4 regions of the Streptomyces sp. NPDC127117 genome follow, and region 1 is predicted to be linked to each of the others. Evidence: riboswitches for the same ligand, from Rfam matches in the RefSeq annotation. Region 1 holds a riboswitch; each other region holds the start of a gene.
What was found. A riboswitch is a leader RNA that binds a small molecule or an ion and turns the genes downstream of it on or off. The one in region 1 is predicted to bind cobalamin.
Positions count from the first base shown of each region.

Region 2: another riboswitch for cobalamin. It lies ahead of metE (5-methyltetrahydropteroyltriglutamate--homocysteine S-methyltransferase); the one in region 1 lies ahead of ACFVH0_RS23010 (cobalamin biosynthesis protein).
Region 3: another riboswitch for cobalamin. It lies ahead of ACFVH0_RS25020 (ABC transporter substrate-binding protein); the one in region 1 lies ahead of ACFVH0_RS23010 (cobalamin biosynthesis protein).
Region 4: another riboswitch for cobalamin. It lies ahead of cobN (cobaltochelatase subunit CobN); the one in region 1 lies ahead of ACFVH0_RS23010 (cobalamin biosynthesis protein).

Region 1 is NZ_JBHXTM010000026.1:61,553-63,746, reverse strand. It holds gene ACFVH0_RS23020 (anion permease) at 1-504, shown strand, start outside; gene ACFVH0_RS23015 (hypothetical protein) at 539-769, shown strand; cobalamin riboswitch at 964-1,096, shown strand; gene ACFVH0_RS23010 (cobalamin biosynthesis protein) at 1,241-2,194, shown strand, end outside.
Region 2 is NZ_JBHXTM010000030.1:22,986-25,179, reverse strand. It holds partial or broken gene ACFVH0_RS24995 (malate synthase A) at 243-481, shown strand; cobalamin riboswitch at 557-778, shown strand; gene metE (5-methyltetrahydropteroyltriglutamate--homocysteine S-methyltransferase) at 945-2,194, shown strand, end outside.
Region 3 is NZ_JBHXTM010000030.1:28,460-30,653, reverse strand. It holds gene gndA (NADP-dependent phosphogluconate dehydrogenase) at 1-743, shown strand, start outside; cobalamin riboswitch at 910-1,033, shown strand; gene ACFVH0_RS25020 (ABC transporter substrate-binding protein) at 1,072-2,052, shown strand; gene ACFVH0_RS25015 (FecCD family ABC transporter permease) at 2,049-2,194, shown strand, end outside.
Region 4 is NZ_JBHXTM010000013.1:147,078-149,271, forward strand. It holds gene cobN (cobaltochelatase subunit CobN) at 1-768, opposite strand, end outside; cobalamin riboswitch at 839-988, opposite strand; gene cobG (precorrin-3B synthase) at 1,036-2,194, shown strand, end outside.

The DNA of each region.
Region 1 (2,194 bases):
AAGCCGCCGCAGGGCTTCGCCGCCCAGACCAGCGCCGCGACGGTCATCCTGGCCTCCTCGCACCTCGGCTTCTCCCTCTCCACCACCCAGTCCTGCTCCGGCGCCGTGATGGGCGCGGGCCTCGGCCGGCAGGGCGGTGTGGTCCGCTGGTCCACCGCCACCCGGATGTTCGTCGCCTGGGGTCTGACCCTGCCGGCCGCCGGACTGGTCGGCGCGGGCGCGGAGCTCCTCACCAAGCAGGGCACCTGGGGTGTCGTCGTCGTCGCGGCGCTGCTGGTCGCGGGCTCCGGTGCGATCTGGCTGGTGTCGCGCCGCAAGCCGGTCGGCCACGACGATGTCGCGCCCCAGGACGGCGGGGTCGAGCCCGCGGGCGTCGTCACCGCGGCCATCGCCGCCGTCAGCCCGCCGCCCACCATGGCCGCGGCGCCGGCCCAGAACCTCACGACCACCATTCCGGCCCCGGCCGGAACCACCCAGGACCCGGCGCGACCCGCCACCGTCTGAGCCGGCCGACAGGCCGGCCGTCTAAGGAATCAGCATGAACATCGACTGGGCAGCCCTCGGCTCCGTATTCGGCGTCTCCCTCGTTGTCACCGTCGCGCTGGTGGGCCTCTTCACCCTGGGCATCGTCGGCCTCTCCAAGCAGCCGGAACCGGCGGCGCAGGGCGGCTCCGGCGGCTCGCTGCTGCTGGCCCGCGCCGGCGCGTACGTCTGCTTCGGGCTGTGCGCGGCGGCCGTCGCGTACGGGATCTATCTGATCGTCGCCTGAGAGCGACCCACAATCAGCGACCCACAATCAGGGGGCGGTCCGAGCCGCTCCCGCGCACGCTCCTCCGTCGGGCCGGACACCACAGGTGTCCGGCCCGATGTGGGTATCAGCACACTGCGCCGTCGCAGGTCAACGGCAGGTTGACGGGCGTTCGCGGGGCGTGGTGGACTGCCGGAGCCAATTACGGCGACAGCAGAGGAAGCCGGTGCGAATCCGGCGCGGTCCCGCCACTGTCACCGGGGAGCGGTCCCCCAACACCGGAAGTCACGGCTCGCGCGAGCGGGCTGGAAGGCCGGGGGAACCGCGGATCCGGAAGCCAGGAGACTCTCGTCGCCGGTCACGTCGAACCAGGGCGCGGACCCTGAGTGAGGACATATCGCCATGCCTGGCTGCCGTGCGTCCGCTGTTTCGGCGCTCTCGACGAGAGCCGCCTGTACGAAGGTCCGCCGAGGCGCGACGGCCGGCTGAACCGTGCGAGCCGACCGCATCTTCGCGTACGGCGCCACGGCCGGTCTGATCGGCGATCTGCTGCTCGGTGACCCCCGCAGGGGGCACCCGGTCGCCGCCTTCGGGCGGGCCGCGGCGGGCGTCGAGCGCCGGCTGTGGCGCGATCACCGCGGCTGGGGCGCGCTGCACACCCTGGTCTGCGCCGGAGGCGCCGCGGGCGGTGCCGCGCTGATCGGCCGTGCCGTGCGTCGCAGCCCCGCCGCCTCCGTGGCACTGACCGCCGCCGCCACCTGGTCCGTCGTCGGCGGCACGTCCCTGGGGCGTGAGGCGCGGGCCATCGGCGGCGCCCTGGCCGCCGGTGACATCGACCTGGCCCGCGAGCGGCTGCCGCATCTGTGCGGCCGCGACCCGCACTCCCTGGACGGGCCGCAGATCGCCCGCGCCGTGGTGGAGTCCGTGGCGGAGAACACCTCGGACGCCGTGGTCGGCGCGCTGGTGTGGGGTGCGCTGGCCGGGGTTCCCGGGCTGGCCGGATTCCGGGCCGCCAACACCCTGGACGCCATGGTCGGGCACCGCTCGCCCCGGCATCTGCGCTACGGCTGGGCCTCGGCCCGCCTCGACGACCTCGCCGGCTGGCCCGGCGCCCGGCTCACGGCCCTGCTGGCCGTCGCCGCCGGGGGGCGGCCGCGGGGAGCGGTCCACGCCTGGCGGGCCGATGCCGCCAAGCACCCGAGCCCCAACGCGGGCCCGGTGGAGGCGTCGTTCGCGGGCGCACTCGGCGTACGGCTCGGCGGAACCCTCGCGTACGGCGGCCGGATCGAGCACCGCCCGGTGCTCAACGGGGAGACGGGCCGGGCCGTGGAGACCGCGGACATCGAGCGCGCGGTGCGGCTGTCGCGCCGGGTGAGCGCGCTGGCGCTGGGCGTCTGCGTGGCGGGGCGGCTCGGCGCGGCCCTCGCCGCGCGGCGGATCGCCGGG
Region 2 (2,194 bases), on a different contig from region 1:
CTGATCCGCCGTGCCGCCGTGACCACCGGCCGTTGCGCGGCGGCGGCGTCGGGTCGGCTCGTCACCGGATGTCCGCGTACCGATCCGTGTGCCGGGTGAGACAGCGGTATCCGGCCCCCCTGAGCGAGCCGGCTTCCCTCCGCAGGCAGCCCACGGCTCTCGCGGTCCATGGGAAGCGCTGCCCATCGGGCATTTCGGCGATCTGGACTACGAACCGCGCGACCACGGCGCAGGGTCGAACGTGCCGGGAGGTCTTCGACGGCGTCCTCGGCGACCGGCCCCACCGAGTGGACCGCCGCCGGGACGATGTGGAGGTGACCCCGGCCGACCTGTTGTCGGTGCGCCGGATCAGCGGGCCGCCGACCCCCGGGGGTGTGCGCACCAACGTCTCCGTCGCGCTGCGCTGGTTCGCCGCCCGGCTGCGCGGGCAGGGCGCGGTGGCGCTGGACGGCTGATGGCGGACGCGGCCATCGCCGAGATGCCCGGGTGCTTCCCGAGTGTCCTTTGTCACTTTCCGAATCCTGGACGGTTCTCGTCCCCACTGAGTGACGGCCCGTAGTCTGACGGAGCAGCTGGTTCGCCCTGTCAGCCAGGCAGGGAGTCGTAAGAGGGAACCCGGTGGGAATCCGGGACTGCCCCGCAGCGGTGAGCGGGAACGACCGCCGTCATACGCACTGGGTCCGAGGTACCGGACCTGGGAAGCGACGGCCATTAGGTGTCCTCCGAGAAGAGGGCGTGCCCGCGAGTCCGAAGACCTGCCAACTGCCCGTGTGCGGACCACTCCGCGCGCGGACACCCCGGTGACCTCGAGGGCGGGTCGGCGTACATACCAGACGGGACGACCGCGCCTTTGCCGCGCGGGATCATCACCTCTGGTTGGCCATTCCTTCGCGCTCTCGTCCCGTCTCCGGGGCCCAGGGATTCATCTCGCGAAGGAGATCTCCGTGACCAGCAAGTCCGCAGCCGCGGCAGCACGGGCCACCGTGTACGGCTACCCCCGCCAGGGCCAGAACCGGGAACTGAAGAAGGCGATCGAGGGCTACTGGAAGGGCCGCGTCACCGCCGATGCCCTCCGGGACACCGCCGCCGACCTCCGTCGGAGCAACTGGCGGCAGCTCGCCGACGCGGGCGTCGACGAGGTGCCCACCGGCGACTTCTCGTACTACGACCATGTCCTCGACACCACTGTCCTGGTGGGCGCGATCCCCGAGCGGCACCGCGCAGCCGTCGAGGCCGACGCGCTCGACGGCTACTTCGCCATGGCGCGCGGCACCCAGGAGGTGGCACCCCTGGAGATGACCAAGTGGTTCGACACCAACTATCACTATCTGGTGCCGGAGTTGGGCCCGGAAACGGTGTTCACCGCGAACTCCGCCAAGCAGGTCGCCGAACTTGAGGAGGCGCTCGCACTCGGTCTCACCGCCCGGCCGGTCCTGGTCGGCCCCGTCACCTACCTCCTGCTCGCCAAGCCCGCTCCCGGCGTGCCCGCGGACTTCGACCCGCTCACCCTCCTGGACCGGCTGCTCCCGGTGTACGCCGAGGTGCTCGCCGATCTGCGCGCGGCCGGCGCCGAATGGGTACAGCTCGACGAGCCCGCTCTGGTGCAGGACCGAACCCCGGCCGAACTGAACGCCACCACCCGCGCCTACCGCGACCTCGGCGGCCTCACCGACCGGCCCAAGCTGCTGGTCGCCTCCTACTTCGACCGTCTCGGCGACGCCCTGCCGGTGCTCGCCAAGGCCCCGGTCGACGGCCTCGCCCTGGACTTCACCGAGGCCGCGGCCGCCAACCTGGACGCGCTGGCCACCGTCGGCGGACTCCCCGGCAAGCGGCTGGTCGCCGGAGTCGTCAACGGCCGCAACATCTGGATCAACGACCTGTCGAAGTCCCTGTCCACCCTCGGCACCCTGCTCGGGCTCGCCGACCGGGTCGACGTGGCAGCCTCCTGTTCCCTGCTCCACGTCCCTCTGGACGCGTCCGCCGAGCGGGATGTCGCGCCGCAGATCCGGCGCTGGCTGGCCTTCGCCAAGCAGAAGACCGCCGAGATCGTCACCCTCGCCAAGGGCCTCGCCCAGGGCACCGACGCCATCACCGCCGAACTCGCCGCCAACCGCGCCGACCTGGCCTCCCGTGCGGGCTCGCCGATCACCCGCCATCCTGCCGTGCGGGCCCGCACCGAGGCCGTGACGGACGC
Region 3 (2,194 bases), on a different contig from region 1:
TCATCGAGATCACAGCAGAAGTGCTCTCGCATGTCGACGCGGCGACCGGTAAGCCCTTCGTGGATGTTGTGCTCGACCAGGCGGAACAGAAGGGCACCGGCCGTTGGACCGTGCAGGTCGCCCTCGACCTGGGCGTTCCTGTCTCCGGCATCGCCGAGGCCGTCTTCGCCCGCTCCGTCTCCGGGCACGCCGCCCTCCGTGATGCCTCACGCCACCTCGCCGGACCGACCGCCCGCAAGCTCGGTGAGGACGAGGCGGCGGCATTCGCCGACCAGGTCGAGCAGGCACTGTATGCCTCGAAGATCGTCGCCTATACCCAGGGCTTCCACGAGATCGCGGCCGGCAGCGAGCAATACGACTGGGACATCGACCTCGGGAAGGTCGCCGCGATCTGGCGCGGCGGATGCATCATCCGGGCCGCGTTCCTCGACAGGATCACCAGCGCCTACGAGGCTCAGCCCCGGATGCCGAGCCTCCTCTCCGACAAGAGCTTCGCCGAAGAGATCGCCGCCGCGCAGAACGACTGGCGCACCGTGATCGCCACCGCCACTGCCCAGGGCGTCCCCACCCCCGCCTTCGCCGCCACCCTCGCCTACTACGACTCCCTGCGCGCCGAGCGCCTCCCCGCCGCCCTCACCCAAGGCCAGCGCGACTACTTCGGCGCACACACCTACCACCGCACCGACCGCGACGGCACCTTCCACACCCTCTGGGGCGGCGACAAAACCGAAGTCGAAAGCTGACCCACACCCGCGGCTTCACTTCGGCCGCGGGAACAACGGGCGAGCCTGCGGGTCCGGGCAGCACCCCGTCCGCGGCGCGGGTCGTCGTCGCGGACATCGGCGTCCGGGGCCGCCGAAGGCCGGCAGCGCACGGGGCATGGCCTGCCGGAATAAGCGGTCTGACAGAATGAGTTCCGAAAACTCAGGCGACGCGCGTCAGGAAACCGGTGTGAATCCGGTACGGTCCCGCCACTGTGACCGGGCTGCGACAGCCCGGAAGCCAGATACTGGCCGCGCCGCCTTCTCGTACGACCCAGGGGACGAGGACATCCCCCGGAAAGGCTCGGCCATGCCCCCGATACGCCGTGTACCCCTCGCGCTCATACCACTGCTTCTGCTGCCGCTCACCGGCTGCGGAACCGACGGCGAGGGCAGGGCAGAGGCCGCACCGGCCGCCGACGGTTTCCCCTACACCGTCACCAACTGCGGTACGAGGACGACCTTCGACGCCCCGCCGGAGCGGGTCGTCACCATGAACCAGCACGTCACCGAGATCATGCTGGCCCTCGGGCTCCAGGACCGGCTTGCCGGGACCGCCTACCTGGACGACAGCATCCTGCCGGAGTACCGGTCCGCGTACGAAAAGACCAAGGTGCTCGCGAAGGAGTACCCCTCCAAGGAGGTGCTTCTCGGCGCCAACCCCGACTTCGTCTACGGCGGGTACAGCAGCGCCTTCGACAAGGCCAAGGGCCAGGACCGGGCGGGGCTCCAGAAGGACGGCATCAACACCCGGCTGAACATCGAGAACTGCACCAAGGGCAAGGTCGGCATCGATCAGCTCGCCACCGAGATCACCCAAGTCGCCAGGGTCTTCGGCGTACCGGAGCGCGGCAAGAAGCTGATCGCCGAGGAACGACAGAAGATCACGAAGGTCGAGACGGCGCTCAAGGGCTCCGCACATCCCTCGGTGTTCGTGTACGACTCCGGGGAAAGCTCCGCGTTCACGGCGGGCGGCAAGGGCGTCGGCAACGAGATCGTCCGGCTCGCCGGGGGCCGGAACGTCTTCGCGGACCTCGACGCCACCTTCGGCGACGTGTCCTGGGAACAGGTCATCAAGCGCAAGCCCGAGGTGGTCGTGATCTACGACTACGGAGGCACCACGGTCGAGGCCAAGAAGAAGCGGCTGCTGAACGACCCGGCACTCGCGGACGTGCCGGCGATCAAGAACGAGAAGTTCGCGGTACTCCCGCTGTCCTCGGCCGTGCTCGGTGTCCGGGTCGCCGACGCCGTACAGGACCTGGCCGGGCAGCTGCACCCCGGCACTCCGTGAGCGCGGGGTCCGCCCGCACCGGCCCGGAGTCCGTCCTCCGCTCGACCCCCGTCGTGATCGGCGCCCTCACGGTGCTGCTGCTCGCGGCGGCGGTGGCCGGTCTGGTGCTCGGCCCGGTACGGATTCCGCCGGGCGAGGTATT
Region 4 (2,194 bases), on a different contig from region 1:
GGTGCGCGATCCGGTGAGGCAGAGCGCCTGGAGGATGGGGACGTCGAGGCCGCTGAGGACGCCCGCGTCCCAGGACTCGTCGTCACCGCCCGCCGATGCCTCGGCCGGCCGGGTGCCGCCCGCGGCGAGGACGGTGGTCACGATCGCGTCGGCGGCGCGCAGCGCCTCGATCAGTTCGGGCTCGGGGGTGCGCAGCGAGGCGACGTACAGCGGCAGCGCGCGGGCGCCGGCGTCCTCGACGGCACGGCACAGGGCGTCCACGAACGCGGTGTTGCCGCTCATGTGGTGGGCGCGGTAGTAGAGCACGGCGACGACCGGGCCGTCGGTGCGGCGGGCGGTGCGCTCCAGCGGGCCCCAGGAGGGTGCCGGGGCGGGCGGTGCGAATCCGTGGCCGGTGAGCAGGACGGTGTCGGAGAGGAAGCGGGCAAGCTGGTCCAGGTTGGCGGGGCCGCCGTGGGCCAGGTAGGCGTGGGCCTCGGCGGCGATGCCGATGGGGACCGTGGAGGCGGCCATCAGCTGGGCGTCGGGGGCCTGTTCGCCGGTGAGGACGACGACGGGGCGCCCGGTGGCGAGGACTTGGTCGAGGCCGTCCTGCCAGGCGCGTACGCCACCGAGGAGCCGTACGACGACCAGGTCGACGCCGTCGAGGAGCTGCGGGAGGTCCTGGAGCGGGAGCCGGGAGGGGTTGGCGTAGCGGCAGGAGACCGGGCCGTCCGAGGCGCGGGCGCTGAGCAGGTCGGTGTCGGACGTCGACAGGAGCAGGATCATGCGGCGTCGGGCCTTCCTCGGGGTGTCCACGCCCCGGGCGGTGTCGGAATGGAGTCTCCCCTGCTCGACGGAGTCGAGGGCCGGGGAAGGGAGTTCCTGACTCGCCCGGCCGGGGCCGGGCTCACAGTGGCGGGACCGTGCCGGAATCTCACCGGACTTCCTCCCCTGTCGCCGTCTGTGGCGACGACGTGCCGGATGGCCCGTCACTAGGCATAGTAAGGGCCGGTCAACCGATGGAGGACATACGGTTCTGCTCGGATGGTCGGTATGCTCGCCGCCATGCCCCCACCTGCCACTTCGCCTTCGCTGCCCGAAGACGCGTCTGCCCGGGACCGCGGTGACGCCTGCCCCGGCACACTGCGGCTGCACCGGGCGGACGACGGCGCGCTGGCCCGTGTCCGGGTGCCCGGTGGTCTGCTGACCGCGGCGCAGGCGGATGCCCTGGGTGCGGTGGCGGAGGGACTGGGCGATGGTGAGTTGCATCTCACTTCGCGAGGCAATGTGCAGTTGCGCGGGCTGAGCCCCGACTGCGGTGGCGAACTGGCCGGCCGGCTGGGCGAGGCGGGACTGCTGCCCTCCGCCCGCCACGAGCGGATACGCAACATCGTGGCGTCGCCGCTCTCGGGGCTCGACGACAGCGGGGCGGCGGACGTCGGACCGTGGCTCCGGACGCTGGACTCGCTGCTGTGCGCGGGCGCGCGGACGGCCGGGCTCTCGGGCAGGTTCCTGTTCGTGCTCGACGACGGCCGTGGCGATGTGGACGCGCTGGGCGGCGATGTGACGCTGCTGGCGCAGGACGGCGGAGCGGCGCTGCTGCGGATCGGCACGGCCCGGACCGTGGTGCGGATACCCGGTGCGCAGGCGCCGCGGGCCGCCCTCCTGGCGGCGGAGATCTTCCTGGAGCGGGCGTCGGGCACCGGCGCCTGGCGGGTGTCGGACCTGCCCGGCGGCTCCGGCTCCCTTCTCGACGAGGTCGTACGGCGGTTGCGGGAGGAGGATCCCGGCACCGCCGCCACCGAGGACCGCGACTGCCCGCGCGGCTCGGACGGCCCCGCCCCCGGCGTGGTCACCGGTCCGCACGACGGGGCGGCGCTGTCCGTCGGAATCCCCCTGGGTCGGATCGACGGGGCGCAGTGGCGGTCGCTGACCGACACGGCCCGGCACCGGGGACGTGGTGAACTGCGGCTGACTCCGTGGCGCGGGGTCGTCGTACCGGGGGTGGAGCGGCGACGGGCGGCGGGGCTGCTGGACGAGCTGGGGGCCACCGGCCTCATCGTCGGACCCGACTCCCCCTGGACCGGGGTGGGTGCCTGTATCGGCCGCCCCGGCTGCGCGAAATCGCTCGCCGATGTGCGGGACCGGGCGGCGGCCGTGGTGGGGCCCGCGGGTCTGCTGCCGGTGTACTGGTCCGGGTGCGAACGCCGGT